DNA from 4 places in the Pedobacter sp. KBS0701 genome. Region 4 is predicted to be linked to each of the others. Evidence: riboswitches for the same ligand, from Rfam matches in the RefSeq annotation. Region 4 holds a riboswitch; each other region holds the start of a gene.
The links. A riboswitch is a leader RNA that binds a small molecule or an ion and turns the genes downstream of it on or off. The one in region 4 is predicted to bind S-adenosylmethionine.
Positions count from the first base shown of each region.

Region 1 (8,086 bases), 1.4 Mb from region 4:
GCATAAGCTGCCGAAATAGAACGTTTTACATTCACTTCGTTGGAAGGCCTGAAACCTGCATGGATCTGGGAACCTGGAGAAAGTCCGTTTAAAGGTGTACTTCCGGCAGCAACAAAATACGGGATTCCGCCTGTAGTATAGCCAATAGAGTAAATGGGGCTTAAATCTGCTTTTGAATAAGAACCCTCTTCTCCGGCAATAATCTGATAGGTTTCTACACGGTACTGACCGCCAAAAGCAACGTTTAATCCGTTAAGCACTTTATCGAATTTTCTGGAGAAGTCTAAACTTCCGCTATTCTGTGAAGCGTTATAACTGCCTGCATTAAAAGTCCGCGGTGTTTTTTGACCTAAACTGGCATTAAGTGTGTTGCTGATAATATTGTCAAAAGCATTTCTACCATACACATTCGAAACATCAAAATTCCATCCGCTTACCTTTCCTTTTACGCCTACGGCAAAAGATTGGTCGGTAATGATATTGTCCATTGCTGGCAAAAATCCATCCGGGTACACAAAAGTATTATTCCGTTCTGTCCATCCTGGTAGGCGGTAAACAGCCGTAAACTGAGAATTGCGGTGACTGATACCGCCAAATGAGTACACTTCAAAACCATCTTTCAACGGAATGGCTGCATTAAATGATAACAAACCATCTTTTGACTTATTTGTTGAGCCGCGCTGATCAAAAAAGTGGCGATCAATGCCCCGGCTGGCAATAATAGCATCATCAATTTCTTTGGTATAAATCTGATCGAAACCTCTAGTATTCGCTCCCCCACCGTAAGCCGGGCCAATGTATATTCCATCAGAATAATTTCCAGATGGAAGCGATACCGCCTGTGTAGCATATTCACCGGTAATATTAAGAAAGCCTTTTGCGCCCAACTTAAGACCAACATTGGCATTTGTTCTGGTGGTTAATCCGTCACCCCTCCGGCGGATACTTTCAATCGTACTTGCGGTAATTTCACCCGGATTGCTTTTTAATACTACATTAATTACACCTGCAATGGCATCTGATCCATATTGTGCCGCCGCACCATCTCTTAAAATCTCAATATGGTCTATTGCACCTACCGGAATGGCATTCAGATCGTATCCGGTAGCACCATTTCCCAAACCACCCCAACTGATGTTCGAACTTTTATGTCTTCTCTTACCATTTACCAAAACCAACACCTGATCTACCCCCAAACCTTTCAGCTGTACAGTAGAGGTAGCTGATGCCGCATCGCCACCACCGGAAACAGATGAGTGGAAAGATGGCGATACATACTGAAGCAATTGCGTTACACTGGCCTGTGGAGAGTTTTGTTGAAGTGTTTTTAAATCAATCACATCAACAGGAACAGGTGAATTCAGTTTTGTCCGGTTGGCATTCCGTGAGCCAACAATCTGCAGTTCACTCAAGGTATTGTCAGCCAGTTCGAGCGAAACGTTCAATTTCGGAAATGATCCAATTTCGATGGTAGCGGTTTTATAACCGATATAAGAAACCTCGATAAATCGCCCGTTCTTGGTAGAAATCTTAAATGCACCGTCTTTATCGGTAACGGTAGAACCATCCAATCCCTTAATCTTTACTGACACACCGGGCAATGGCGATTTGTCTTCTGCAGAAACAACCACCCCCGTGATAATTTTTTGCTGGGCAGATAATTTTGAATAAACTGTAGTTAACAGCAATATTAAAAGTAGTTTTATCTTCATTTTATTTATTTTGGAATAGACATGCCAATGGCCACCCACCTTATTCTTAGTGGAAAAAATGTGTTAAAAATTAAGTTTTAAAGGTTTTTGATTGGGCTATGCCTATTTAATCATTTTTGTTTGTGAAATCTATCATCGGTTAGCGACAGTAAAAAGGCTTCAATATCGTTTATTTCGGTTTCGCTCAATCCCAATGGTTTACTTAGGGAAAGGTCTCTGTTTTTGCCGTTTTTAATTACCGCATCGGGGTTATTGTAATATTGGATCACTTCTTTTAACGTTTTAAACATCCCGTTGTGCATGTATGGGGCCGTTAGGCCAACATTTCTTAAACCAGGAATTTTAAAATGACCTCTATGCTCAGGGTTGTGCGTTACCTCAAATCTACCCTGATCTTTTAGCTCTAATTCGTTAAATAAGCCAATTCCTTTAAAACGATCGGCGGTAAAATCTTCGCCAGAATGGCAATTGTTACAGTTGGCCTTTCCGATAAACAACATCCTGCCTCGCTTTGCATTTTCGGATATGGCTTTATCATCACCATTAATATACCGATCGTAAGGGCTGTTTGCGGTTTCTAATGTTCTTTCGAAAGAAGCAATAGCCAGTAGCAAATTCTTTTGTGTAGGCGGCGAATTAAAAATCTTCTGGAATAAGGCTGCATAATCCTTGTCTTTTTGCAAGCGATCAATGGCATCGGCAATGGGCAGGTTCATTTCTACCGGATTGATGATGGGCTGCAAGGCCTGATCTTCCAATGAAGTAGCTCTGCCATCCCAAAAGAGGCTTGGCCTGCCAGAAAGATTGGTTACTGATGGCGAATTACGCGTTCCTTTCGTTCCCCCTACGCCTAAACTTACTGCGCTAGTATCTGCAAAAGCAAACTCCGGTTTATGGCAGGAGGCGCAACTAATGCTTTTGTCTTTAGAAAGGATCGGATCAAAAAACAGTTTTTCACCTAAACGTTCCTTGCTGTTAATTACAGTGGGATCGTCTGCACCAAATCCGGCCATCACTATCACTAATGTGATAAGACTTAGGGGAATTATGAGTTTGCTTCTTTTCATTGGTTTATTGGGTAATATCGAATCGTCATGCTAAAGAGTGTCGTCATCTTGACCGGAGCATCGCGGAGTGGAGATCTATTTCAAATAATATTGACTGTCATTCTGAACGCAGTGAAGAATCCCTAGCCGATGAAACACGGAACCTAACGAAACACAGAAATCAATACATGTTCGATAAAAGATTCTTCGTTGCACTCAGAATGACAACCAGATTTAGCCAGCGGAAGGGAGAATAAACTTCCTCCCTTTCTCCGCTAACCTTAACAAGAGAGATTTTAATTATTCGCTACAAGCTGTACATTCAGCTCAAAATCATCGTAAATAGCTTTATCGCCCAGGCTTTCGAAAAAACTCTTAGACCTGAATTTGATATCATACCTGGTTCTATCGACCGTAATTTTTGCATTGGCAATTACTTTATTACCATCTTGTTTAACTGTTGCCGGAAAACTGATTTCATTCGTAATGCCTTTAATAGTGAGCTTTCCTTTAACATCATAAGTTCCTGCACCCGTACTTTGCACCGATGTGATGTTGAAAGTGGCTTTACCAAATTTTTCTACCGCAAAAAAATCGTCGCTTTTTAAGTGTCCCAATAGCTTTGCATTGGTTTCTTTATCGGTAAGATCGGTAACTGTAATGGTTTTGGTATCGAGTTCGAAACTACCGCCTTTTAGTACTTTATTATCTAAAGCCAGCGATCCGGAAGTTACATTGATGGTGCCTGAATGTTCTCCAGTTACCTTTTTAGCTAGCCAGGTGAGTTTGCTTTGTTCAGGGCTTACTTTATAGTTTACCAGTTTCGTTGATATGACTTCGGTAGCTACCTTTAGTTTAGGCTTAGGTCCGTTTAAAGCTGTGAAAGATGAAGCTACAACTGTGGTAGCAATAAGTGCAATCGTTTTATACTGTAACATGATATATATGGTATTTAATTTAGGTGGTTTAGCTATTTTCCATTGGATTGTGCCTCAAAATAGGCTGCTGAGGGTACTGGTTCTGCAATTAATTCATCCAGAACTTTATTGAATTTTTTCTCGTAATCATCGTAATATTTACCTGTAACGGTTCCGGTATAACCCGTATATATTTCGCGTACTTCTCCTTTTCTATCGATAATAATGGTGGTTGGATAAGCGATGAATTTGTTCAATGCCGGAAGTTTATCTGCAACCAATCTTTTATCGGCCAATCCGCCGAATAGGATATCGTATTTAATGTTGTACTTATCGCGAAGTTTACCAAGTGTATATTTCCCATATTCAAGATCATCTTTTTGCTCGAAACCAATAGCAATGGCTTCTACACCTCTTTTACTGTTCTTATTGAACCAGGGTGAAAGGAATACAGTTTGATCAGTACAGTTTGGGCACCAGGTACCCACCAGTTCTACAATTACAACCTTGCCTTTATATTTATCATCAGTTAATGAGACAGGCTTCCCATTCAGATCAGGAAAAGTAAAAGCAAGTTTTTTAACGCCTTCCTTTAAATGTGTTAGTTTATAAGGATCTGGCAATTCTGCCTGACTGTCTTTTACACCGGTAAACTTTAAGTTATCGTAAATGCCCTGGCTAATTTCGCCTGAAAGTGTGCCGTCTTCGTTAATGGTGCCCCTATAAATTTTAGGACTTGGTCCGCTAAAACCAGAAAGTACAAACTGATTTCCCTGTACGGTACCTTCCAGCTCACGGCTATCGCCAGTTACCTGCATAATTACACCAGTAAGTTTATTTCCTTCTTGTTTTAATATGGCAACTTTGTTTGGAACGGCTTCTTTGGAAAAACCCTTAAACTCCCATTTACCAGTTAAGTTGGCAACAGGCGCAACATCTTTTCCCGGCTCAACAAAACGATAAGATTTACCTTGCTCTGCAGTAAAGGGCAAAGCATTGCCCTGCAAACCCGGCACCAGGCTTCTATATTCACCAGATATCCGGCCATCGCTTTCTATTTTGGCCACCAAAGCTGCATCGTAAGTATTCATTTTGATAAAGAGTGAATCCTGCCCCAAATATTTGATGTGGAAATCGTCTCTCCGTGTGCCGTTTAGCAGTGTAAAGGTGGCATGCGCTGCATCTTTACCTTTCAGTTCGAAATTAAAAGGCACTTCTGTTTCGGCAACTTTAAAAACACCACGCCAAATTCCTTCTTTTATAAATTTTTTGGTCGTTTTTGGCTCTTCATTTACCTTATCTACAGCAAAGGCTGTTGTAGAAATGAGCGATACCAGAACCAGCGCCTGCATTTTAGCCATGTAGTTTTTCATATTATAAAGTTTTAAGTGTAGGTTAAAATATGGGATGCAATACGATGCAGCCCCATATTTAGTTTAGTTGGTTTGGTTTATTTACTTTTTAGTGTTTCTGCTGAAGCCAGTTTTTCGGGTACAGGTTCTGCGATCAGCTCGTCGAGCACTTTATTGAATTTGGTTTCGTAATCGTTAAAATATTTTCCAGTTACCGTTCCGGTGTAACCAGTATAAATTTCCCTTACATTGCCTTTTCTATCGATAATGATGGTTGTTGGAAAAGCAATGAATTTATTTAGCGCAGGTAGTTTTTCGGCCACTACTCTTTTATCGGCAATGCCACCAAACAGGATATCGTAAGTGATGCCATATTTCTCTTTCAGTTTGCCTAAAGTGTATTTGGCATATTCAAGATCATCTTTTTGCTCGAAACCAATTGCAATGGCTTCTACCCCGCGTTTTTGGTTCTTTTTAAACCATGGCGAAAGAAAAACAGTTTGATCGGTGCAGTTAGGACACCAGGTACCGATCGTCTCAATAATTACGACCTTACCTTTATATTTATCGTCGGTTAAGGAAACATTTTTTCCTGTTAAATCTGGAAAGGTAAAATCAAGTTTTTTATAACCTTCTTTAAGAAAAGTAAGTTTGTAAGGATCAGGAAGCTCGGCATTTTCGTTGCGCTGGCCATCAAATTTCAGGTTTTTATATATCCCAAAGCCCTGCTCTCCGGTAATGCTATTATCGTCATTTATTTTTCCTTTCACAATAAAAGGACTTGGTCCGGTAAAACCAGATAATTCAAATTCATCGCCCTGTACGGTGCCTTCCAGTTCCCTGGTATCGCCAACCACGGTCATAATTACTCCGGTAAGTTTATTTCCATTCTGCTTTAATAAAGCAATGGAGGCTGGTACGGCTTCTTTGGTGTAGGTTTTGATTTCCCACTTGCCAGAGATATTGTGTTTTGGAGCAATATCTTTTCCAGGTGCTACAAAGCGGTAATTTTTTCCATGCTCTGCCACAAAAGGAAGTGAATTACCCCTGAAACCAGGTACCAGGCTGCGGTATTCACCTGATAATGTTCCATCGGTTTCTATTTTTGCCACCAAAGCAGCATCGTAAGTATTCATTTTTACATAGATGGAATCGTCACCACGCCTCTCTACATGGAAATCATCACGTCTGGAACCATTAATTAAGGTTAAGATACCCGTTTGAGGGCTTTTACCTTTCAATTCGAAATTAAAGGGCACTTTTGATTCGCTTACACTAAACTCACCCCTCCAAATCCCTTCTTTTGGGAATGGTTTTGCCACCCTGGCAGATGCAATACCTCCCAATAACAGGACTGAGGTGGTTAAGCATGCAATTCTTGAGGAAATTTTCATTTTCATAATCATCATTATTAGTTAAACACTATCGTTTTAGAGTTTTTAATAACAAGGCATAATTTTTCCCACAGAAAACCATATAGCATGGATACAGGCTGTTTAAGCAACTGTTATGCTTTTAATGAAATCCCTAACAGGAAACGTGAGTTTACTTGTTATTGGTTAATTTATAATCTATTGCTAGATCAGTTTGAGCACTTTTTCCTATGGAAAGTTGCTAGAAGTTCAACGAGTACTGACTCTCCCTTCTTCTGTATAAATCAACTAATTAATGGTGGTGAATTAATTAGAGTAATAACCTAAACTAGTGGTGGTGATTAGTTAGGCGGTTCCTGATACCCCGGCAACTTATTGACTGAAATACATGACCACCATAATATTCTATCAAAAGGCCCCGGGGTACCAGGATTTTTAAATAAGAATATCTGAATGAAAACCTTTATCAGGTGATCCGTATCTTAGCTTATATTAGCGGCAACAGCAGTTATATTGATCTGAATAATTGATCAGAAAATATGGCCGAGGTTGTCTGCGGAGTTTCATATTGAACGTAAATTTGCTAGTGAACTATTATATTTTTTTGTAAAAGTATAAACTTTGATTAATTTAAACAAGTATTCCTATAGATTTTATAGACTTTATCTGTAAATAATTGATTTACAGATATATAATTTGCAATCATTAATTTAGGCAAGGCGTTTGTTATTCTGAATGCAGTGAAGAACCCGGAGGCTCTGCGAAGCAAATCTTTAATTATTAAGAATACTAAAGTCAACTGTAAGATCCGTCGTTGCACTCAGGATGACAAATTGCGAGCGATTGTGTTTTATTGTCAACCTGTCCCATCTTCCATTTTTTACCACAGAGGTCATAAAGAGAAAAACACGAAGAGCATGGAGCCTTTTCATTCCATCATTCATTTTACATTTTCCACCCTTTACCATAAAGGGCACTAAGGGAAGGCGCAAAGCTGCTATCATTCTGAACGCAGTGAAGAACCCAGAGGCTCTGCGAAGCAAATCTTTTATTTTAAAAAAAGTTAACAGCTAAAAGATCCTTAGTTGCACTCAGGATGACAAATTGCGAGCGATTGTGTTTTATTGTCAACCTGTCCCATCTTCCATTTTTTACCACAGAGGTCATAAAGAGAAAAACACGAAGAGCATGGAGCCTTTTCATTCCATCATTCATTTTACATTTTCCACCCTTTACTATAAAGGGCACTAATGGAAGGCGCAAAGCTGCTGTCATTCTGAACGCAGTGAAGAACCCAGAGGCTCTGCGAAGCAAATCTTTTATTTTAAAAAAAGTTAACAGCTAAAAGATCCTTAGTTGCACTCAGGATGACAAATTGAGAATGCGATCGTCATCCTGATCTGATAGTTATAGGATTTTTTCAGGATCTATCTACAATTTATTTCACATATAAACAACTAAAAATCAACAAATTAAATGATTAAAAAGGTTTTAATAATTACAAAATCCAAATTTAACTACTATTTCTATAGAATTCATAGTAATTAATTTATACTTTTGTTGAATCTTCTTCAAAATTGAATCTAAAGCTGTTTGAAAAGATCATATAGTCATGTGGCCGAGTGGTTAGGTAAAGGTCTGCAAAACCTAGTACGGCGGTTCGATTCCGTCCATGACGTCTAATAC
Region 1 covers NZ_CP042171.1:981,584-989,669, reverse strand. Annotated here, with positions in the region: gene FFJ24_RS03870 (TonB-dependent receptor) at 1-1,712, opposite strand, end outside; gene FFJ24_RS03865 (cytochrome-c peroxidase) at 1,823-2,779, opposite strand; gene FFJ24_RS03860 (YceI family protein) at 3,055-3,696, opposite strand; gene FFJ24_RS03855 (peroxiredoxin) at 3,729-5,048, opposite strand; gene FFJ24_RS03850 (peroxiredoxin) at 5,126-6,427, opposite strand; SAM riboswitch class I at 6,589-6,686, opposite strand; tRNA gene FFJ24_RS03845 (tRNA-Cys) at 8,009-8,079, shown strand.
Region 1: another riboswitch for S-adenosylmethionine. It lies ahead of FFJ24_RS03850 (peroxiredoxin); the one in region 4 lies ahead of metH (methionine synthase).

Region 2 (8,086 bases), 3.1 Mb from region 4:
ATACGTTTGAGGTGTTACATTATCAGTTTTGCTTGCATAAACTGGCAGTCTTGGATCATTAAGCGCAAAAAGTTTATCTACGATTGTTTTGCTGATCCGGTAATCATTTCTGGTTTCGAATGAGGCAGCTACCGGATTTTGCTGTGGCGAATCACTGTAGAACAATTGCGCATTCTCTGATTTGCTATTAATATAAGCGCCACCTTCTGCAAATATTTCATCAATTACCTGTTTAGACTTAGCCGGCTCTTTATCCGCAATGCGTAAAGCGATACGAAGACGTAAAGAATTGGCAAACTTTTTCCATAAAGCAATATTACCACTATAAATCAGATCACCGCTTACAACTTTTCCTGAAGCTGGATCTAAAGCTGCCTGAGCAGTTTTTAAATCGTTAAGAATACCGTAATAAACATCCTTTTGCTTGTCGTAAACTGGTGTAACAAACTGTTTAATTTTTCCGGCCTGCGTATATGGTACATCCCCGTAAGCGTCGGTAAGCAATAAAAATACCCACGATCTCAGTACCAGGGCTACACCTTTATAATTTGGATTACCTTGAGCATCGCCCAACTCGATAATTTTATTAAAGCCAGCAATACTTTGTGCGTATCCGGTAGACCATAAAGAGCTAAAGCTACTGTTCGAAAAGATAAACCGATCTTCTTCCGTATACTGAACTTTAGCCCAATGTTGTGCAAAAAGCAGGCTTGAGTTCATATTATTGGTTACCCCCCAATATGCATCAGCTGTAGTTTTAGTGGTGCCCGTAAGTAAATAATCAGGTTGTGGAATTTCTGGAGCATTCGGATTAATATTCACCTCATCGAGCTCTTTATTACAAGATGAAAATGCAATTGCCAGAATGGCCAGTATATATAGGTTTTTATTTTTCATGATGGTAAGATTTAAAATTTAACATTCAGGTTAATACCGTAACTGCGAGTACTTGGGTTAGAAAGGCTTTCCAACCCCTGTCCGTTGCCCGTATTAAAGGCTACTTCGGGATCAATATCTACTGTATTGCGGTGAATAATCCAAAGGTTACGACCAACAAGTGATACAGAAACGCCTTGCAAACTTAGGGGACGAATCCATTTGGCCGGCAAATTGTAACTAAGCTTAACTTCACGAAGCTTAACGTAAGAGGCATCGAATATATTTGCTTCATCAATATTCCTAAACGATTTATAATATTGTTGGGCAGGTAAAACTTTTTCATTGCGTTTGCCATCTGCGGTTACGCCATCAAAAACAATTCCGTCATCATAAACCGTTACACCTGCCGGAGCGGTTCCGTTTACTCTTACGGTGCCATTTTCCTTTTTATTATCTGGATAATAGTAAGAAATACCACCATATTCTGCTGCTCTTCCCGGAAGCGTAGAAGCCAAAACACCAGTATAAGTACCTGTTGCATAAGTACCGTTATAAATAGAACCACCAATACTCGCATCAACCAATACGCCTAAACTTATACCTTTATACGTAAAGGTATTGTACACACCGCCAATCCAATCTGGTGTATATTTTCCCAATACCTGTTTGGTTGGGTTTGTAGCTGGTGCACCAGTGGCATTTACAATAATATTTCCATTGCCATCTCTTAAAAAGGCTGTTCCGAAAAGTGATCCATAAGGTTGTCCGACGGTAGCAATTACCTGCGCTGAATTGGTTGCTACAATGTAATTCGTTAATAATTTCTCCGCATCGAGTTCAATTACCCTACTCCTGTTTGCAGCGAAATTGAAATCAATATCCCATGTAAAAGTTTTTTTGACTGGGGTGATGCCCAATTGTGCTTCTATACCCTTGTTATTTATTTTTCCGGCATTAAGCAGTTTTGAGCTAAATCCGGTACTTTGACTTACATCGGCAGCCAAAATCTGATTGTAACTATTGGTATTGTATGCACTTAAATCGAAACGTAACCTTTTGTTAAAGAACACCGCCTCAACGCCCAGTTCTGTTGAAGTGGTAGTTTCTGGTTTGAGGTTAGGATTAAGGTCGATATTACTTGTGGTAAGTTGAGGGTTTGCGTTAAATGGCGCACTAAATGCGTAAGTATTGATCAAACGATAAGGATCTGCATCTTTACCTACTTTAGACCAGCCCCCACGTATTTTCAAATAATTAAGTGCTTCACTTTTAATGTCAAATGCTTCGGTTGCTACAAAGCTTCCGTTAAATGACGGGTAAAAATAAGACCTGTTCTGCGCAGGCAAAGTAGACGACCAATCGTTACGTGCCGTGATGTTGGCGAAAAGGTAATTTCTGAAACCGATCTGACCTGATGCATAAACGCTATATGATTTTAAACGCGATAAATTATTGGATGAAATCAAGGGATCACGAGAGTTTTTAAGGGTATAAAGTCCGGCGATGGCCAGTTTAGGTGCACTTTGATCATTCTGCTCAATATATTGCCTGCGGATGTTACCGCCACCCAATAATTCTAAGCTAAAATCATCGTTTAACTGTTTGTTAAAGTTTAAGGTTGCGTCGGTATTATTCTCGCTTACCGTAAAGGCACTTTCGGTGTAAGATCCAAAAGGTGTTCCGTTCGTACCATAAGCGATTCTAACTTTACGCCTATCGTTGTAATAATCCGTACCCGATCTGAAATTGAAATCAAGGCCATCAATAATTTTATAATTAAGGGCTAAACTACCTATAATCCGACTGCGGTTCTGCGAAACTGTATTTTCGTAAGCTACCCAATATGGATTGCTGTAATAGCTATTATTCCAGTTAAACGTTTTTCCATTTTCATCCAAATAGTTTTTTAGCTGGTTAATATCAACCTGACGGCCGAACCAGGTAAACTGCAACATGGTACTGGTTGATCTTGATCCACCCGTTCCTGGTAAATTATCAGAATTAAGTTTGCTGTAATTTGCGTTTGCGGTTAAAGTTAATTTAGGTGTTACTTTTACTGTGGTATTCAATACAAACGAATTTTTGCCCTGTCCGGAGTTTGGTACTATACCTACTTGTTTCAGGTTATTGTACGATAATCGGAAGTCGTATTTTTCGCCAGCATCTGCAACAGATACCCCATTATTTAAGGAATATCCCGTTTGAAAGAAATCGCGTACGTTATCCGGATGGGCTACAAACGGAACAGGCACCCCTTTGGAATAAAACTGCGGAATTAACCTACCATCCAGTTTTGGTCCCCAGCTCTCATCTACCCCATCATTAATACCTTTACCAGCGCCATCCACATAACTGAACTTACCTTCTGATCCCTGACCAAAAGCATTTTGATAAACCGGCAGGGTGAGCAAAGTTTCTAGAACCGCGTTTGAATTAATGGCAATGCCCAATCCTTTTTTCGATTTACCTGTTTTGGTTTTAATGAGGATCACCCCTGCTGCAGCCCTCGAGCCATATAATGCAGCTGCATTTGGTCCTTTTAGGACGCTCATCGATTCGATGTCCTCCGGATTGATATCTGAAATGGTATTGGCGTAATCCCTGGCCCCAGCCGAATTCAACTGCGAGTTATCTACCGGAATTCCATCAACCACAAATAAAGGCTGGTTATTTCCGGCTATAGATGTTTCTCCTCTGATGACTACGCGAGATGATCCCATACTCCCCTGACTGTTCGTTACCCTAACCCCAGCTATTTTTCCAGCCAATGCATTTACCAGGTTAGATTCTTTAGCTTCGGCTACACGGTCTCCTTTCAATTCCTGAACGGCATAACCCAAAGATTTTTTCTCCCTTGAAATACCAAGAGCCGTTACTACCACTTCGTCAAGCGCATTATCGCTGGGTTGAAGAATGACCGAAATTGGGCCAGCATTTTTGTTGATTTGTATTTCCTGAGTTTTGAAGCCAATGTATGAAAATACTAAAATGGCTTGATCAGGCGCACTGATAGAAAAAACGCCCTTACCATCAGAAATAGTGGTTTGTTTGGTTTCTTTGATAAGAATAGAAACGCCTGGCAGTGTTTCGCCATCCGCCGATTTTACCGTTCCGGTAATGGTGACATTTTGAGCAAATACCTGCTGCGTAATAAAGAGCAGTAAGATGAGTGGTATTGATTTAAAAAGTTTGATCATGTGTATGTTTAAAAATTAGTTAAAAGATAAAAATCTGGGCAAAACGACTCCTAAACAGTTAATAAACGTGTTTTATTAAAAATAAAATGGAGTGGTTAGATCAAATGGGCCTGTTAAAACGGAGCAATTTTAACAGGGCGTGCGCATTCGGAAATATGCATTAGGGTTTGCATCAATGGATTTTAACTCGTCTGTTTTTTTCATTTCAATGATTTTCTATAAAACATATTTACTTATCAAAAGCAGCGTCAGGGCAAAAAAATAGCACCCCTTAAATCAGAAGTGCTCCATATATTTTGATAAGGATAATGCAAACAACTGACTTAACTACCCCAGATTCATCCAGGATGGAATTAGCACCATTTCTATAAATTAGATGGTTGCTAAGGCTTCACAGGGCCATTCCCTCCGCCTTTCTTGATAAGTATTTTAAAATAACTGGGGCAAAGGTATAATTAATTCCATTTATCCTATAGTTTTTATAGATTTTTAATGAAATATTTTTTATTTGGTTATTCCGCCCGTATATTTGTCGACTAATTTAGTCGATTAACACACGTCCCGATGAACCTAAAATCCATATTTACCGCCATACTGGCCATATCAACCTCTTTAACCTTTGCGCAACAACAGGCTGTATTGGCCAATCGCCAACAAGCAACAATCAAAGAAAAAAAAGCAAAAGCATTTGTTGCGCTGGGCCATTGGCGTGGTATAGCGAAAGTAAAGGAAGGATTAGAAATCCCTTTTAATTTCGAAATCAACGAAAAAAGCGGTCAACAGAAATTATATTTCCGCAATGCCGAAGAAAGTTTCGAAGGTGGTCGGGTAAAACAAACTGCCGATTCACTTTTTGTCAAACTGGATCAGTTTGATAACGAACTTGCATTTGCTATAGTTGGTGATCAACTAACCGGCGCATTAAGAAAACAGGATAAAACTGGCAAACCTTTGATAATTATTGCCGAGCGAAAAAATTATCGTTTCAAAACTGATAAACCTGCCACAGCAGACTATTCTGGAAGTTATGATGTGGTTTTTACATCGACAAATGGTAAGGAAGAAAAAACAGTAGGTTTATTTAAGCAAACAGGAAACAAACTTACCGGCACATTTTTACGTGTAACCGGCGATTCTCGTTATCTTGAAGGCGTGGTAGAAGGCAATGAATTCCAGCTTTCGAGTTTCATCGGCTCCTCTCCTTCTTACTATAAAGGCACCTTTCAGCCAGACGGTACTTTAAGTGGTGAAATTTTGGGTGCAAGGGGAAGTCAGGCTTTTACCGGAACCAAAAACAAAGATGCTGCCCTGCCCGATCCTTACAAACTTACCTACCTGAAAAAAGGATACAAAACGCTTGATTTCAGCTTTCCTGATGTAAACGGCAAAAAGATTTCGTTAAAGGATGAAAAATATAAAAACAAGGTTGTGATTTTAACCATCACAGGTAGCTGGTGCCCTAATTGTGTTGACGAAGTTACTTTTATGGCGCCATGGTACAAAAAGAACAAAAACCGCGGTGTAGAAATTATCGGTTTACATTATGAACGTTCAACGGAGCCTGAATATGCAAAGAAAGTAATGACCCGTTTCAGAGACCGTTTTGGTATCGAATATGACCAGGTATTGGCAGGTACAGCGGACAAACAAGTAGTATCTGAATCATTGCCTGCGCTTGATTCATTTTTATCGTTTCCAACCACGATAATTATTGATAAACAAGGTAATGTAGCACAAATTCATACAGGTTTTAATGGCCCGGCCACCGGTAAATTTTATGATGAATTTTTGAAAGAATTTAATACAGAGATTGATACGCTGTTGAAGAAATAGGCATCATGGTTTTATTCCTTAGTTGTCATTCTAAACGCAGTGAAGAATCTTCTTATCTGTTGGTGTTTTAAAAAAAGAAATAAAGCGTTGGCCGGTGAGACACCGGCTAATAGGATGAAAAACTTTAACAGTCGTCCAGACAAGCCGCTCCAAACAATAATGCATAATATATATTTTTTTTGGAAAACAGGTACAGCACTCTTAGGTTCAGGCAGTCCTTCTTTCCGCTTCTATCTTTTTGTGAATGAGCTACATAAAACAATTATTTTTACAACAAAAAGGATAGCCGATACAATAAGGTTTATTCAACCAGGGATTGTAGAACGGAATCTACGCCGAACCTAAAGCGAATTCACCGAAAGTAATGCAGGTAATTACGTATGCATCAGGTTCCTTGCAGAAAAAGCGTGTTTAGCCCCGGGCGTAGCGGCATCCCCGAAGCGCAGCGGAGGGATACAGCGAAGCACGGGAAAAAACTTCAATAGTTGCACAGACAATGCGCTCCAAAAATGGATTATGTATCGTTTTTGGAAAACAGATGTAGCGCTCTTCGGTTCAGACAGTCCTTCTTTCCGCTTCTATCTTTTTGTGAATGAACTAAATAAACAATTAGTCTTGTAACAAAAAGGATAGCCGCTACAATAAGGTTTATTTAACCAGGGATTGTGGAACGGAATCTACACCGGACCGATCCTAAAGCGAACTCACCGAAAGTAATGCAGGTAATTAGGTTCCTTGCAGAAAAAGCGTGTTTAGCCCCGGGCGTAGCGGCATCCCTAAAGCGCAGCGGAGGGATACAGCGAAGCACGGGAACAAACTTTAACAGTTGCACGGGTAAGCCGCTCCAAATAATAATGCATAATGTATCGCTTTTGTAAAACAGGTGCAGTGCGCTTAGGTTTAGTCAGTTCTTATCGGCCGGAATATATTCTAGGCAATAAATTCACGCATTGGTCGATGAGACACCGACCACTATAAACTCTGTGACTTCTGTGTTTCTGTGGCGACAACTAAGCTACTGAATAGTCTTCAAAACAAATTCTATGATCGTTTTCTTTTGAACCACTATCGTGGTTGTTCTGCTAAACCTCGCGATGTTAATCCCATAAAAACTACCTTCCCAATCAAAAACAGGCGATCCGCAAGCATTTGCTTTAATGGCGGCATCGTGTGTAAAAATAGCATTAAATCCATCTCTTCGTTCTGATTTCCCGCCTTCAAATTTCTCTGCCGGGTGATTGAATACCGATTGCCCCCTTCCATCAAGCTTAAAAGTTTTGTTCATTTTACCAGATGCATTTGTCCATTCAAAAGTGACCTCATCTCCTGCCCAATATTTTAATATTTCGGGTGCAAATTCACTTGCCTTTTTGATGAGTTTTCCGTTAATGCTGATCAGTTCATCGCCAACTTTTATACCTGCTTTTTCTGCCGGGCTGTCCGCTTTAATTAAGGAGAACAGAACCGGACTCGAATTGTATACCACCATCGCACCCAAATAAGGCTGGCTGTTAATTTTCGGCAAATTAAATTGCGTACTGCCTAACACACTGCGTATCACTTTGCCAGCTGGGTCTACGCTATAAAGAAGTTTACCCATATTTATTTTAACGGTATCGGTATCAGCAATATTTAAATCAATCCCACCGTTTATTTGCCGTTCAAGCGCAAATAAAACCAGGTCGTTCTCCTCGTCTTTTGCAATTAGCTTAACCGGCACTGTTGTTCCATTAATATCACATTGCACTTCTTCGCCAACCATGGTATTTTTGCTCAGTAAAAACTGTTTTTGAGCGCCGCTTGGTGTTTTAATATTTAATAAACAGGCATTAATCTTCTGGTTTTGTCCTTTTATTACACTTTTGATGGCAAAACAACTGTTTTTAATCCCTGTTACAACAAAATCCGGATGTAAAGCCTTTTGCTTACTTTCTTTCTGTAATAGCAAAGATAAGGGATCTGTTTTCACACTATCCTTCTTTTCCGGGAAAGCTGTATAAAGTCTTTCGCTGTTTAAAGCCGTCCAATAGCGACGATAAAGGTCAACAGGAATTTCGAAATTCATTTCTTCCGAAACATCAATGGCACTGTGTAACCCAATTACACGGCCATAATAGTCAAATAAAGGCCCGCCAGAATCACCCGGTTCCATTTTGCAGGTTGAGCGGATAAAACCA
Region 2 covers NZ_CP042171.1:2,776,677-2,784,762, forward strand. Annotated here, with positions in the region: gene FFJ24_RS11140 (SusD/RagB family nutrient-binding outer membrane lipoprotein) at 1-897, opposite strand, end outside; gene FFJ24_RS11145 (SusC/RagA family TonB-linked outer membrane protein) at 909-4,076, opposite strand; SAM riboswitch class I at 4,397-4,503, opposite strand; gene FFJ24_RS11150 (peroxiredoxin) at 4,641-5,909, shown strand; gene FFJ24_RS11155 (S1C family serine protease) at 6,925-8,086, opposite strand, start outside.
Region 2: another riboswitch for S-adenosylmethionine. It lies ahead of FFJ24_RS11145 (SusC/RagA family TonB-linked outer membrane protein); the one in region 4 lies ahead of metH (methionine synthase).

Region 3 (8,086 bases), 2.4 Mb from region 4:
AATTTTGTTTTGTTGTAATTGACAAGTAAAGCGCTTCGACTCCGCTCAGCGTGACAAAGCTATCTCAAACTATTACAGGAAAGTTTTTGATGTAATCAATTCAGCTGCAGTTAATTATTGATATAAAAAAAAGCACCTCTTTTCAGAAGTGCTCTAGGGTATGTTTTTCAGTATTAGATATTATCTTGCTGCAGGTACAAACGTTAAAACGATGTTAGCAGTTTTACCACCAAATTCAATTGGCGATTTCAAGATCATTTGTGTACTGGAAAGATCAGTTAACACCAAACGGTAACCTTCTGTTACGTTTTTAGCCTTATCACCTTCAAATATTTTTTTGAACTGGAAAGTCTGGTCTTTAGGTGCAGCTGACCAGAAAATAGTCTGCATTACCGAACCACAAGCGCTTGATGCTGGTAAGGTATAAGAACCATTACCACTATTGGTTAAGTTCCATGTACTTCCCTGGAAACATTTGTAAGATTTCTCTCCAAATAATCCCTGAACAGCGCCATCAGGCAATCCTTCTAAAGCTACATTACTCACCACCCATTCGCGAACAACTGTACCTCTGCTACCTGTTACACCTGCAGTTACTCTTTTTGCAGTATTACAACTTTGTAACATTACTAAAGTAGAACATGCTATTGCGATAGCTATAAATAATCTTTTCATTTTTTGTTTAATTAAATTTCGACAAACTTGTTACATAAATCTTGCCAAAACCATTACGAACCTTAAATTAGCGCCAAATTATTAAATTGCTTCCCGAAATCATTTCGATCAAAATCAATTATTATGAAACCCGAAACCCTTGCTATTCACGCTTCTAATCTCGTAAAGATCGCTACCGGTGATGTTACACTGCCGATTAATCTGTCTACCACTTTTTTTCGCGGCGAAGATGGTGGTTATCCCGGTGGGCACATGTATAGCAGGGTAAGCAATCCAAACCGGTCTGCTTTAGAAAACACTGTAGCCAAATTAGAATATGGCGAAGATGCTGCTGCTTTTTCTTCGGGTAATACCTGCGGATTAGCGATGTTCCAGGCTTTAAAACCGGGTAGCCATATTATAGCTCCGGATGACATGTACTGGGGAATTAAAAAACAGCTGCTGACCATTTTTAATGAAAGTTTGGAATTTGATTTTGTTGATCAAACCGATTTAAATCTGATACAATCGAGCATTAAGCCTAATACCAAACTGATCTGGATCGAAACGCCATCAAATCCATTATTAAAGGTTACCGATATTGAAGAGATTGCCAAAATAGCTAAAGCAAAAAATATCACCCTGGTTTGCGACAGCACCTTTGCTTCTCCAATTTTACAAAATCCGATTTTGTTGGGCGCCGATATGGTCATGCACAGCAGTACCAAATACATAGGTGGTCATAGTGATGTGCTCGGCGGGATATTAGTAACGGCAAAAAAAGATGAATTATGGGAACGTATCAAAAATATACAGCAAACAGGCGGTGCAGTACCCTCTCCTTTCGATTGCTTTTTATTAACGCGTAGCATTAAAACCCTGGCCTACCGCATGAAGGGCCATTGTGAAAATGGAAAAAAAGTAGCCCGCTATTTAAACGGACATCCTCATGTTGAAGCCGTTTTTTATCCTGGGTTGGAGAGTCACCCACAGCATGAAATTGCCAGAAAACAGATGAAAGATTTCAGCGGAATGATGTCGTTTTTAGTTAAGGGCGATGCAGAAGCTGCTCATAAAGTGGTAAATAAAGTCCAACTATTTGCACAGGCAACGAGTTTAGGTGGTGTAGAGAGTTTGATTGAACACCGTTATTCAGTTGAGGGGCCGGATAGTAAAACGCCTAAAAACTTGCTCCGCATTTCAGTAGGACTGGAACATGTAGATGATATTATTGCCGATTTAGCGCAGGCGCTGGGTTAAAAAAATAGAAGCTGTATAATAAATTGTAATTCAATTGAATTTGTCACGTTGAGCCTGTCGAAACGCCTTGTAAGATATTTAAAACAGGTCCTTCGACAAGCTCAGGATGACAACAATATTATGAGAAAGCCTCTTATAGTTATTTTGAACCTCTGTTGCTAAACCCGATTGCAGCGATATCCTTTTTGGCTGTCACCCTGAGCGAAGTCGAAGGGTAGCCAAAAAGATAAAGCGTAAAGCGGGACTGCAATCGCATAAGGATTACAGAACCCTAATTTTCCAAAACCTACTTAGAATTACAAATCGTGGTCAACTTTAACGAATAGTTAGCCTCCAATGGCTCATTAGTTTGCGCCAAACGTTGCGAGCCTGTATTGGCTGGACAAGCAATATCTCCTGCTGCATCATAAACCAATTTATTTCCGTTAGCTAACAATTCTTTTGGTACATATACCTGCACTTTGGTAATCGAATATCCTGAAGGAAAATAACGCACATAATAACCATCAGGATGTTTCGTCCAGATGCCACTTGGCACATCGCTTCTTGGCGGGGCCATCCCTGCTATTATAGCATATTTCTCCATATCAGCATAAGTATAGTTACCAGAGGATACCAATTGGCGGATATTATTTTCTGCCTCAAAAACTGCCCTCACGCCAGATGGCAATTGATCTTTAGCTTTTTCCATGACATCGAAAGGCAAAATGCCCAGGGCGCCACCTTCTAATTGTGTAAGCTGTTTAGGTGTTAATAGTTTAAGGGCAGTTACTTTAACCTGTCCGTTGTAATCGGCAAATTTTGTTCTGGCAATAATTGTCCAAAGTAGCGCTTGTATATCGTGCTGTTCTACTTCAGGATGTTTTTCTGCACTTTTCAAAATAGAAACCACAATTTCTTCTTTCGGGCCTAAAACCGGTGCAAACATGTAACCATCTCCTTTTGAAGGGGCAAATGTTCCGGCTTTTAAACAATAGCTTTTATTCGTCATTTCGTACAATCCTTCGCAAAGTACAAAACCACCCTCAGGGTTTTTGGGCAATAAATATAAAGGCTGTGCTTTTAATTTTGAAGGATTAACAAAGTCGGGCATTTTTTCACCTTCCCTGTTTACATCTTCAAAACTAGTAGTAATAGCGGCGGGTTGTTTTAAAAACCTGTCTACCCCCAGGGCTTTAGCACCCTGTGCTGTGCCTACTTTTAATAATTTATCTTTTAAGCCTCCAAATTGAGCGCTGGCATTGTTTAAACCCGTTACAATAAATAACAGTCCTAAACATAGTGATTTTGTGTTTTTCATAAAGTTACGATTTAGATAGGATGCACAAACTTAAAATATTAAGCGTTAATTTTATATTAAAAATTTTAAATGGCAAAATCAGCATAAAAATAACGAGTTCATTTTTAGATAGTTAATTTAAAATCAAAATTTTATTTTGTGAATTAAAATTTAATTAAGACATTTGAAATATTATTTGGTGGAAAGCTAAATAAAAGTCAATCTTCACGGGTTGATTTATAAAGAAGTGGCGAGAGACTGGCTCGATGACCCACTGGCAACCCTCAGAAAGAGAAGGTGCCAATTCCTGACCGGATAGCATGGTGTTATCTGGTGATATAAATTAGAACTGATGAAAACATTAAATCTTCAATCGCTAAGCGAACCCAATGCAAACCTTAAAAATGCAGAACAATACTCTGTTTCTTTTACTTGTTGCAATATGCGTGCGGTTATTTGTATGTGCTGTTGCATACATTAGTTTAAAAAATCTTCCTTTTTTGTTTCTTTCAAACTGGAAGGTCCCGAACATCGGGATACGCCCTGCCAGGTTTTAGGATCAACCTAAACCACCATATCTAATCGTTCAACAAAATAAAATAGTAATCATGTCAACATCATATAAATTTGAAACTTTACAATTACACGCTGGCCAGGAAATAGATCCCACAACAGGTTCGAGGGCTGTGCCGATTTACCAAACCACTTCTTACGGATTTAACAGCGCCGAACATGGAGCTAATTTATTTGCCTTAAAAGAGTTTGGCAACATTTACACTAGGATCATGAATCCTACCAATGATGTTTTCGAAAAAAGAATTGCAGCTTTAGAAGGTGGTGTAGCGGCTTTAGCAGTAGCATCAGGACAGGCCGCTCAGTTTATTGCCCTAAATAATATCTTAGAAGCTGGCGACAGCATTGTTTCTTCTACTCATATTTATGGTGGAACTTATAACCAGTTTAAAGTTGCTTTTAAACGTTTGGGTATCCATGTTGATTTTGCAAATCCAGATGTACCTGAAGAATTTGAAGCTAAAATAACAGATAAAACTAAGGCAATTTACCTGGAAACCATTGGCAATCCTGCTTTTAGTGTGCCAGATTTTGAGAAAATTGCTGCAATTGCTAAAAAATATGATCTTCCATTAGTGGTTGACAATACTTTTGGCGCAGGCGGTTATTTATTTAAACCATTGGAACACGGAGCCAATATTGTGGTAGAATCTGCAACGAAATGGATTGGTGGCCATGGAACGAGTATTGGTGGTGTGATCATCGATGGTGGAAACTACAATTGGGGCAATGGAAAATTCCCTCAGTTCTCTGAGCCATCAGCAGGCTATCACGGGTTGGTTTTCAGTGATGTTTTTGGCATCGGTGGACCATTTGGCAATATTCAGTTTATTATCCGGGCGCGCGTAGAAGGACTAAGAGATTTAGGGCCTGCCTTATCACCTTTCAATTCGTTTCTTTTATTACAAGGATTGGAAACCTTATCACTCCGCGTTCAACGCCATGTTGATAATGCTTTAGAACTGGCCACCTGGTTAGAAAACCATCCATTGGTTCAGGAAGTACAATATCCAGGATTAGCGAGCAGCAAATACAATAGCCTGGCAAAAAAATATTTAAGTAACGGTTTCGGCGCGGTTCTATCTTTCGAATTAAAAGGAAGTAAAGAAAATGCCACACAGGTTATTGATAATTTAAAACTGGTTTCGCATCTCGCAAACGTGGGCGATGCCAAAACGTTGATTATCCAACCGTCGGCAACCACACACCAACAATTGAGTGAAGCGGAGCAATTGGCTGCAGGTGTAAAGCCAAACGCATTACGGGTTTCAGTCGGTATTGAACACATCGATGATATTAAGGCCGATTTCGAGCAGGCTTTTGCATCTATAAATGTTCAGATCCCTACAGAGAGTTTATCAGCCTAAGCCCGTTCATTTTCCGAATACAATAAACAATGAGTACAGCATCAACATATAATTATAATAAACAGTTCAAATTAGAGAGCGGAAAAAAAATCCGTAACCTGCAAGTTGCTTATCAAACTTATGGCAAATTAAATGCAAATAAAGATAATGTAATTTGGGTTTGCCATGCACTTACTGCCAATGCTGATGTTTTTGAATGGTGGGAAGGTTTGTTCGGTCAAAATGCTTTGTTCAATCCGGAAGAGCATTATATTGTCTGTGCAAATGTTTTAGGCTCTCATTATGGCAGTACCAACCCGTTAAGTACCAATCCGGTAACGGGCTTGCCTTATTATCTTTCGTTTCCACAATTTACTATCCGGGATTTAGTATCGGCACATCAGTTATTGGCTTCACATTTAGGTATTGATTATATTAAATTATTAATCGGTGGTTCTTTAGGTGGGCAACAGGCTGTGGAATGGAGCATTTCGGAACCTAATAAAATTGAAAACCTGATCTTAATTGCGACTAATGCTGCGCATTCTCCATGGGGAATTGCGTTTAACGAAAGCCAGCGTTTAGCCATCACAACAGACAGAACTTTTTATGCCAACCAACCAAACGGTGGCAGCAAGGGTTTAAAAACAGCCCGAAGCATTGCACTTTTAAGTTATAGAACCTACAGTGCTTACGGCAGTACACAGTTAGAAAGTGTAAACGATAAGACAGACAATTTCAGATCGTCTTCTTATCAGAACTATCAGGGAGAAAAGCTGATCAACCGCTTTAACGCTTACAGTTATTATTATTTAACCAAAGCAATGGATAGCCACAATGTGGGCCGTAACCGCAAAAGTATTGCAGATGCACTAAAACTAATTACGGCAAATACTTTAGTAATCGGGATAGAAAATGATGTTTTGTTTCCTTTATCAGAGCAAAAATACCTGGCCGATCATATTCCGGGAGCAGAATTTAGTGCTTTGCATTCAGATTATGGTCACGATGGATTTTTGATCGAAACAGATGCCCTCACTAATGTAATCGGAAACTTTATTAAGGAAAGCCGGAATAAAAAAATCATCAGATTACAGCATACCGCTTAGATAGGTGGAAGGTTGAGGGTACAAAGGTGGAAGGTGATTAACTGGATGCCAACACAAAATTTAAAACAAATTACAAAAATAAGAACAGCTATATCGGTGTAATACACCTGTCTGTATAATCACTTTATAACAATGAGCAAGAATTTAAAAATCGGTTTATTTGGTTTTGGCGTTGTAGGGCAAGGTTTGTTGGATATCATCCAAAGCCAGAACCTGAACCTGGAGATCATAAAAATCGCGATAAAAGACCCAAGGAAGAAACGTACCCTAAACAAGGATCTGTTTACGACTGATCGCAACGAAATATTAAACAATACAGAGATCAATACGATCGTAGAATTAATTAACGATGCTGATGCTGCTTACGAAATTGTAACTACGGCATTAAAAAACGGTAAAAATGTAGTTTCTGCCAACAAAAAAATGATCGCCACGCATTTAAAAGAGCTGGTAGATTTACAACAAGAGTATGGTACTTCTTTATTGTATGAAGGAGCCGTTTGCGGCAGTATTCCAATTATCCGTAACCTGGAAGAGTATTACGACAATGAATTATTTCATGCTTTGAGCGGAATTTTTAATGGCTCATCTAATTATATCCTTTCCAAAATATTTAACGAGGGTCAAAGTTACGATTCGGCATTAAAAGAGGCACAGGATTTAGGTTTCGCAGAAACCGATCCGATCCTGGATGTGGGAGGTTATGATCCGAAATATAAACTGGCCATAGCTACCGCACATGCCTATGGTTTGTTTGTAAATCCTGATGCCATTTTAAACATCGGTATACAGAACCTTTCTAACTATGACATTAAATATGCTCGTGAGAAAAATTTCAAAATTAAGTTGGTACCAACGGCTCGTAAGGTAAATACAAAAGATATTGTGACTTATGTACTCCCTAAACTGGTAGCTAAGGACGATTTTCTTTACAATGTAGAAAATGAGTACAATGCCGTAGCCGTTCAGGCGGCTTTTGCTGATAAACAGTTTTTCTATGGTAAAGGTGCCGGTGGTCACCCTACCGGTGCTGCTGTACTATCTGATATTGCGGCTTTACGTTACGATTACCGTTATGAATACAAAAAATACCATTCGGAAAATGGTGTAAAACATACAGAAAAAATTCTTTTAGAAATTTATTTGCGTTATGCGGATGAAGATCTGATTACCCTACTGGAATTTGACAACATCAGCGAGCGTTATGCTGCAAGCAGTTATAAATACGTGGTTGGGACCGTTAAGTTAGAAAGTTTGATTAAAAACCGTGATTTGCTTTTAGATCAATCTGTTTTTGTTGCCTACACCGGCAGACAGATATACAAACAGGAGCAATTGAGTGAAAATGTTTTTGCCGCAGAACTGGCAACCCTATAATTTATTTTTAAGGTTATTTTTTTTATTTGTTTTGTTGTTAAGTACAAAGGTCGGAGCGAGTCTGACCTTTTGCGTTTCATTACTTTACCTTAATGTATTTTTCAATAATTACGCGGTCAACACCGGCGGCCTCCACTTTTTCAACCCCTTTCTGAATCAAAGTATCATTATGGATGGCCAGTTTAAAATTAAAAGTCTTGCCTTCCCAATCTTTGTTTTTATAATATTCAAGGTATTCGGTATAATCATCGCCTTTTAAAACGAAAGTTCCCCCTCCTGCATCAAAACTAGTGGTATCTTTGGGATCAAGGCTATGTTTCAGAAAAGCAAAATGGCTGTTATTAAATAGCTTGATCATCTTCAGTTTCCCTGAATAATCAGTGGTTTCACTTTTTCCTTTATCAATGGTGGTAGCCGAAACCAATTGCCATGTACCCTGAATCTCAAGACCTTTTCCACTGTCCTTTTTATTAGAACAAGCCAATAAC
Region 3 covers NZ_CP042171.1:1,944,162-1,952,247, reverse strand. Annotated here, with positions in the region: gene FFJ24_RS07740 (hypothetical protein) at 181-675, opposite strand; gene FFJ24_RS07735 (PLP-dependent aspartate aminotransferase family protein) at 799-1,914, shown strand; gene FFJ24_RS07730 (hypothetical protein) at 2,201-3,214, opposite strand; SAM riboswitch class I at 3,428-3,538, shown strand; gene FFJ24_RS07725 (O-acetylhomoserine aminocarboxypropyltransferase/cysteine synthase family protein) at 3,802-5,133, shown strand; gene metX (homoserine O-acetyltransferase) at 5,163-6,221, shown strand; gene FFJ24_RS07715 (homoserine dehydrogenase) at 6,354-7,598, shown strand; gene FFJ24_RS07710 (hypothetical protein) at 7,678-8,086, opposite strand, start outside.
Region 3: another riboswitch for S-adenosylmethionine. It lies ahead of FFJ24_RS07725 (O-acetylhomoserine aminocarboxypropyltransferase/cysteine synthase family protein); the one in region 4 lies ahead of metH (methionine synthase).

Region 4 (8,086 bases):
TTTTCGAAATTTAAAATTTATTTAGCTGCTTGATTTAGCCTCAATAAAGTATAAAATATGGCTATTGAAGGTTAAGAAGTGCTTGTCTTACCGCATTGTCTGTCTGGTTTGCGGCCTTATAATAACCAACATCGCCCAGATAATAGCGACAAAGCAAAGCTTTAAGGTCATTTAAAATCACATTTTTCGAATTGTACAGTTGAAAACGATCTATTGCTATGTTTTTGCGTTGAAGAAATCCGATGAAGTCCTTAAAGTCGTTATCGTTTATGGTGAAGATATTGATATTCTGTTCTACAAAACTGGCACTGTACTTATTGGTGAGTACATTAAACACGTAGTCAGAAAGTATTTTCTTACTTACCAGATTACTGTAAAACTTATTATAGCCATTTGTATCTAATTTCACAAATATATCTGGCTGGATCCCGCCAATTCGTTTAACTTTTTTGTTAGGCTGAATATTTACACCTTCAGTTTTCTCAATAGAATCCTGGAAAGAGGTACGGTCTCCTGTGAGCTCTCCATCCGTCATCCGTTCGTCTAATTCATGTTTATAAGCATCATAACCTTTTTTGTATGATTTTTGGATACTCCGACCGGATGGCGTATAATATCTTGCAATGGTTAAGTTCAATGCAGAGCCATCGCCAAAAGCAAATTGCTCTTGTACCAGGCCTTTGCCAAAAGAGCGGCGGCCAACGATAATCCCACGTCCTAAATCCTGGATGGCTCCTGCTACAATTTCACTTGCTGAAGCAGTATTTTCATTAATCAGCACAGCCAACTTCCCATTTTGAAAAGACCCGGTACCAGTAGAAAAATAATCGGTGCGTGGCTCATGCTTGCCTTGTGTATACACAATGAGTTTGTTCTCGCCCAAAAACTGATCGGCGAGGCCCGTCGCCGCTGTAAAATAACCACCTCCATTATCGCGCAGGTCAAGAATCAGTTTTTTCATGCCCTTTGCTTTAAGATTATTGGCTGCAGCAGAAAAATCGTTATCCGTATTGGCGCCAAACTTACTTATCCGAACATAACCAGTTTCGTTGTTAATCATGTAGGCCGCATCAATACTGCTTACGTTTACCTTACCACGGGTAACCATAATGCGGTTACTTTGTGGCGCTCCCGGGTGTAAAAGCACTACACTCACGCCCGTACCGGATTTGCCTTTAAAACGACCTGTAAGTTGATCTTTGGGTAGGTTTCGGCCACTTACTACTGCAGTATCAATACTCAGGATCTTATCGCCCAATTTAATTCCCGCCTGGTATGCTGGTCCATCTTTAACCACACCGGTAACCATCATGGTATCGTTAAGCATGTAATATTCTATGCCTACACCTTCAAAATTTCCTTCCAGGTTATCAGTCATCTCTTGCGCATCAGTTGGTGGCAAGTAAACACTGTGTGGATCGAGTTGGTGTAAAACACTATCGATAGGTAAATTTTGAAGCGAATCGGTATTGATATCATCAACGTAATTGCCGTTGATGATGTGTAAGATTTCGTTTAATTTTTCGTCGCTGTTATTGGCTAGTTGAGGACTTCTTTTAACGCCAAAGCCTTGATCTTTAATGAATTTTATACCCAAAAACATACCTGCTATTAAAATAACAGAATAGCTTACAGCGATCAGTATGTTGTTACGGGTATTTTTTTTCATTGGCGTTATTGCAAATTTATGAAAATTAGCGAGTTGATATATTTTTTAACTGCATTTTCATGTCTTTTGTTTATAATATTTAACATTAATTAACGCAAAGAATAGAATGATTGAAATTTGTGAGCGATATTTTTGATTTTTTAGCGTAGAATTTAAAAAGAATTTACCGAATTTTATCAAAATTATATTTATGAACAGAGTTACCGAGCAAGAATCTAACTATAACCACATTGATCAGATGTCGGTGTTGGAAGTTTTGCAGGGCATTAATAACGAAGATAAAACTGTAGCTTTTGCAGTCGAAAAATCTTTGCCTCAGATCGAAAAATTAACATCGGCCGTTGCCGAAAGGATGAAAAGAGGTGGTCGTCTCTTTTACATCGGTGCAGGTACAAGTGGTCGTTTAGGTGTGGTAGATGCTTCAGAGTGCCCGCCTACTTACGGTGTTCCTTTTGATTGGGTTGTAGGAATTATTGCTGGTGGAGATACGGCCATTAGAAGAGCAGTAGAATTTGCTGAAGATGACGCCGGACAAGCCTGGAAAGATCTTCAGGAATTTGGGATTAATGAGAAAGATTGTTTGGTTGGTCTGGCGGCGTCAGGTACTACGCCTTATGTAATCGGTGGATTAAACACCGCACGTAAGTATGGCATTTTAACTGGCTGCATTGTTTGTAATGCAGGCGGACCTATTGCTGCAGAATCGGATTTTCCGGTTGAAGTGGTGGTTGGCCCTGAATTTATTACCGGCTCCACCCGCATGAAATCCGGTACGGCGCAGAAAATGGTATTAAATATGTTAAGCACTACTGTTATGGTTCAGCTGGGACGTGTAGTTGGCAATAAAATGGTCGATATGCAGTTAACTAACCATAAACTGGTCGATAGAGGTACACAAATGGTTGCCGATGAACTGAATATCGGTTATGATGAGGCGGCCGAATTGCTGAACCGTTATGGAAGTGTACGTAGAGCCGTGGAAGCAGGACACTAAGAAATGATAGAAGGATGGATTGAGTGAATGAAAGAATTAGTGATTGATAGCATGTAAGAGTAGCATTAATCATTCCCTCATTCAAAACTCGCTCATTCAATAATTAGAAAATATGCACGAAATTGAGCCTTATTACCAGTGGAGAGATGATTATATTTCGGCAGAAGATGAGCGTTCGCCATTTTATAATACCGAATATTCAGAACTTTACTTCGATAAGCAGATTTATAACTTTTTATTGCATCCGCAATGGGATGAGTTTGGTTCGAATACACTGTACATGAAGGTATTATATGCCGACTACGACAGAAGTTATGCCATTATCGAATTTATCGGCGAGTGGAACGATGCCATTAACAACGATATTATGCTGATGAAGCGCGATATTTTAGAGCTGATGATGGACGAAGGCATTAATAAGTTTATCCTGATAGGAGAAAATGTACTTAATTTTCACGCTTCAGATGATAGTTATTACGAAGAATGGTTTCAGGAAGTAGAAGATGGCTGGATTGTTGGGGTAAATTTTCAGGAGCATGTGATCAGCGAATTTCGCGATAATAGCATCGATTATTACATTAACTTTGGCGGTGCATTTGATAATCTGCCATGGCGTACATTAAAACCGTTACAATTCTTTAAAAAAGTTGAAGAACTGTTGACAAAAAGATTGAACTAAAATATTATCTTTATCTTACGAGATAATTTAAAGAAAGAGATTAACAAGGCAAAGCTTAATCATTAATAATTATGAATATTTCAGTAACTCAGTTATATGCACTTTTAAGCGAAAAGCTAGATAAGGATGTTGCCGAAAATTTAACAAGTTATATTGAGTCTAAAGTTGATAAAACAGTTGTAGATAAAACTGCACATTTAGCCTCAAAAGAAGATTTGGCAAATACAAAAACAGACATGATAAAATGGTTTGTTGGGTTATTCATAGCTTTAGCATTAATGATAATCGGACTTTATTTCAAATAAAAACTAATAAATACACAAAAAATTAAATGGAACAACAAAATTATCAATATCAGGACAACAGTGTTTTCGTTCAGGAACGATCTGTTTCTAAAAAATTCTTTGCCAACGTTTTCTTATGGATGTTTGTGGCGTTAAGTTTATCGACAGTGGCAGCGTATTTATTTGGTACTAATGAGCAATTGATGCAATACCTTTTAAATATTAATCCCTCAACTGGAAAAGTGAGCATGTCGATTTTCGGTTATATAGCGATGTTTGCACCACTCGGATTGGTTTTATTAATGGGATTCGGTTTAAGCAGATTATCATTGCCAGCATTAATTGGCGTTTTTGTACTTTATTCAGTATTAACTGGAGTGAGTTTAAGTTTTATCTTGTTAACTTATACTTCAGGCTCAGTGGTGAGTTGTTTTGCTGGAGCTGCCGGAATATTTGGAATTATGGCATTTATGGGTTATACAACCAATATCGATCTAAGTAAATTTGGGCCAATTTTAATGGTTGGCGTAATTGGTTTAGTGATTGCCAGTGTAATAAATATGTTTGTTCAAAGCGAACAGTTCAGTTTGTTTATGGCATTCATTGGTATTGCCATATTTACGGCATTAACGGCTTACGATGTGCAAAAAATAAAAAGAATTGGCGAAGGGATCGAAGCTAGCGGCGAACAGGTTCTTCAGATTGAATCTAAAAAAATGGCTATTGTAGCTGCACTGTCCTTATACTTAGATTTCTTAAATATCTTCCTTTTCTTATTACGCATTTTCGGAAGCAGAAAGTAATGAATAAGTTTGTCGCAGTTGTTAGCTTCATCTTAATTGGCGCTTGTATACAGGCGATAACTAAATCTTTTATAACCGAAAATATCTATATTGTAAGTTCCGTAGGTGGAATTTGGTTGGCGTATATAGTAATTTTGTATAATAAAAAATATGGAAAAAAGGTAGTCTGCTGATTTTAAAAACAGAACAATATTCTTAAGGCTGCGCAGTTTTGCGTGGCCTTTGTAATTTTATTTGGTTGCAAGGCGATAAATTTTGGAATTGATGTTGCTTTGTTGCATTTTTGTATGCTTATTAAGAAAGACGGAGGGATTAGACCCAACGAAGTCTTAGCAACCTGTAACCTACAAGGTGCTAAATTCTATTCTGCAAATAGCGGAAACAGATAAGTTTAGGATTACGATTCACGTACCAACTTTTTAGATAAGCCTTTTAGGATGTAATAATGTATAATGGAGGATGTATGATGTGTCTTGCCATTTTCCATTTTCCATCCCACATTTTACACAACAAATGGGTATAAGAGAAGAATTAGAGAAACGTATTTTGGTGATTGATGGTGCAATGGGTACCATGATTCAGCGATATACCTTAACCGAAGAAGATTTTAGAGGGGAGCGATTTAAAAACCATCCCTGTGATGTAAAAGGCAACAACGATTTGCTCAACATCACACGTCCGGATATTATAAAAACAATACACCTGGAATACCTGGCGGCCGGTGCCGATATCATCGAAACCAATACGTTCAGTACCCAGCGCATTTCGATGGCCGATTACCAGATGGAAGACCTTTCTTACGAAATGAGTTTCGAAGGGGCACGGGTGGCAAAAGAAGCTGTAAATGAATTTATGGCTGCAAACCCCGGTCGCAAGTGTTTTGTGGCTGGTGCTATTGGCCCAACTAACCGTACCCTTTCCATGTCGCCGAATGTAAACGACCCTGGTTTTAGGGCGGTTTATTTTGATGAACTGGAAGCTGCTTATTATGAGCAGGTACGGGGTTTGGTAGATGGTGGTTCTGATGTATTATTAATCGAAACTATTTTCGATACTTTAAATGCTAAAGTGGCTATTGTAGCCATAAAAAAATACGAAGAGGTAATTGGCCGTAAACTGGAGATCATGATTTCTGGTACTATTACCGATGCTTCCGGCAGAACACTTTCGGGGCAAACTGCCGAAGCTTTTCTGAACTCTGTAATGCACGCAAAACCATTAAGTATCGGTTTTAACTGTGCTTTAGGTGCAAAAGAAATGCGTCCGCATATTGAGGAGCTTGCTGCAAAAGCAGGTTGTTACGTTTCGGCCTATCCAAATGCAGGATTACCAAATGAGTTTGGTGCTTATGATGAGCAACCACACGAAACCGCACATTTGGTTGACGATTTTATTGCCTCTGGCTTTGTGAATATTGTGGGCGGTTGTTGTGGTACTACGCCGGAACATATTGGTTGCATTGCCAAAAATGCCAGAAAAGCTGAACCCCGCAAAATTCCGGTGCTCGAGCCTTATATGCGTTTAAGCGGATTGGAACCTGTAACCATCACTCCGGATAGTATTTTTGTCAATATTGGTGAAAGAACCAATATTACCGGATCTCCAAAATTCTCCAAACTGATTTTGGGTGGCGATTATGAAGCTGCATTAGCTGTTGCTTTGCAACAGGTTGAAGGCGGTGCACAGGTAATTGATGTGAACATGGATGAGGGGATGTTGGATTCGGAAGCAGCAATGACCAAATTTTTAAACCTCATCGCCTCTGAACCCGATATTGCCAAATTGCCTATCATGGTCGATTCATCGAAATGGTCGGTTATCGAAAATGGCTTAAAATGTTTGCAGGGAAAAGGAATTGTAAACTCGATTTCCTTAAAAGAAGGGGAAGATAAATTCCGCGAAAGTGCCCGCAAAATTATGCAATATGGTGCTGCTGTTGTGGTAATGGCTTTTGATGAGCAGGGGCAGGCCGATAATTACGAGCGTAGAAAGGAAATCTGTAAAAGGAGTTATGATATTCTGGTACACGAAATTGGTTTCCCGCCAGAGGATATTATTTTCGATCCAAATATCTTAACCGTTGCAACCGGATTGGAAGAGCATAATAATTATGCCGTCGATTTTATAAATGCCACCCGCTGGATCAAAGAAAACCTGCCTTATGCCAAAGTGAGTGGTGGGGTTTCGAACATCTCATTCTCTTTCAGGGGAAATAATACTGTTCGCGAAGCGATGCACTCCGCATTTCTTTATCACGCCATTCAGGCAGGTTTAGATATGGGGATCGTTAACGCAGGGATGCTGGAGGTCTATCAGGAAATTCCGCCAGAACTATTAGAGAGGGTAGAAGACGTACTCTTGAACCGAAGGGAAGATGCGACAGAACGTTTGGTAGAATATGCCGATACCGTAAAATCAAAAGGTAAAGAGGTGGTTAAAGATGAAGAGTGGAGAAAAGGTTCTGTTGAAGAAAGATTATCTCATTCTTTAGTAAAGGGAATTGTGGAATACCTGGATGATGATGTGGAAGAAGCCAGACAAAAATATGCCCGCCCGATTCAGGTAATTGAAGGGCCATTGATGGATGGAATGAACATTGTCGGGGACCTTTTTGGTGCCGGAAAAATGTTCTTGCCCCAGGTGGTAAAATCGGCAAGGGTAATGAAAAAAGCGGTAGCCTATCTGTTACCATTTATTGAGCAGGAGAAACTGGATAATCCTGACCAGGATCAGAATTCGTCGGCAGGAAGGGTGTTAATGGCCACTGTAAAAGGCGATGTGCACGATATTGGTAAAAATATTGTAGGCGTAGTATTGGCTTGCAATAACTTCGAAATTGTAGACATGGGCGTAATGGTTCCGGCACAGGAAATCATCAAAAAAGCCAAAGAAATAAATGCTGATATTATTGGTTTAAGTGGTTTAATTACACCGTCTCTGGATGAAATGGTTCACTTTGCCAAAGAAATGGAGCGTGAAGGTTTTACCATTCCATTAATAATAGGTGGCGCAACAACTTCCAGGATCCATGCAGCCGTAAAAGTAGCGCCGAATTATTCAGGTCCTGCTATTCACGTATTAGATGCTTCTAGAAGTGTTACCGTTTGCAGTACCTTGATGAATCCTGAAACGAGAGATGACTATATCGCAGGCATCAGGGCTGAATATGACAAAGCCCGCGAAGCGCATTTAAATAAGCGTTCTGATAAACGTTTTAAAACGTTGGAAGAAGCTCGCGAAAATAAATTTAAGATCGATTTTCAACCCAACCTACCTGTTCCCGAATTTACAGGTACCAGGGTTTTCGATAATTACCCATTAGAGGAACTGGTTCCCTATATTGATTGGACGCCATTTTTTCATACCTGGGAGCTCCGTGGAAGTTACCCGAAAATTTTTGACGATAAAAATGTAGGCGACGAAGCAAAGAAACTTTTTGATGATGCACAGGCCTTATTAAAACGTATTCTCGACGAAAAACTGCTAACAGCAAGAGCTGTAATTGGTTTCTGGCCGGCAAATGCGGTGGGAGACGATATTCAGTTGACAGTTGCCAGTGATCAGTTATCAAATGACTCCAAACTGGTAACTATCTACACCCTCCGCCAGCAGGCCGAAAAAGTAGATGGACAGCCTTATTATGCGTTATCTGATTTT
Region 4 covers NZ_CP042171.1:5,905,545-5,913,630, forward strand. Annotated here, with positions in the region: gene FFJ24_RS24015 (S41 family peptidase) at 62-1,669, opposite strand; gene murQ (N-acetylmuramic acid 6-phosphate etherase) at 1,860-2,663, shown strand; gene FFJ24_RS24025 (hypothetical protein) at 2,776-3,342, shown strand; gene FFJ24_RS24030 (hypothetical protein) at 3,414-3,647, shown strand; gene FFJ24_RS24035 (Bax inhibitor-1/YccA family protein) at 3,674-4,429, shown strand; SAM riboswitch class I at 4,718-4,821, shown strand; gene metH (methionine synthase) at 4,943-8,086, shown strand, end outside.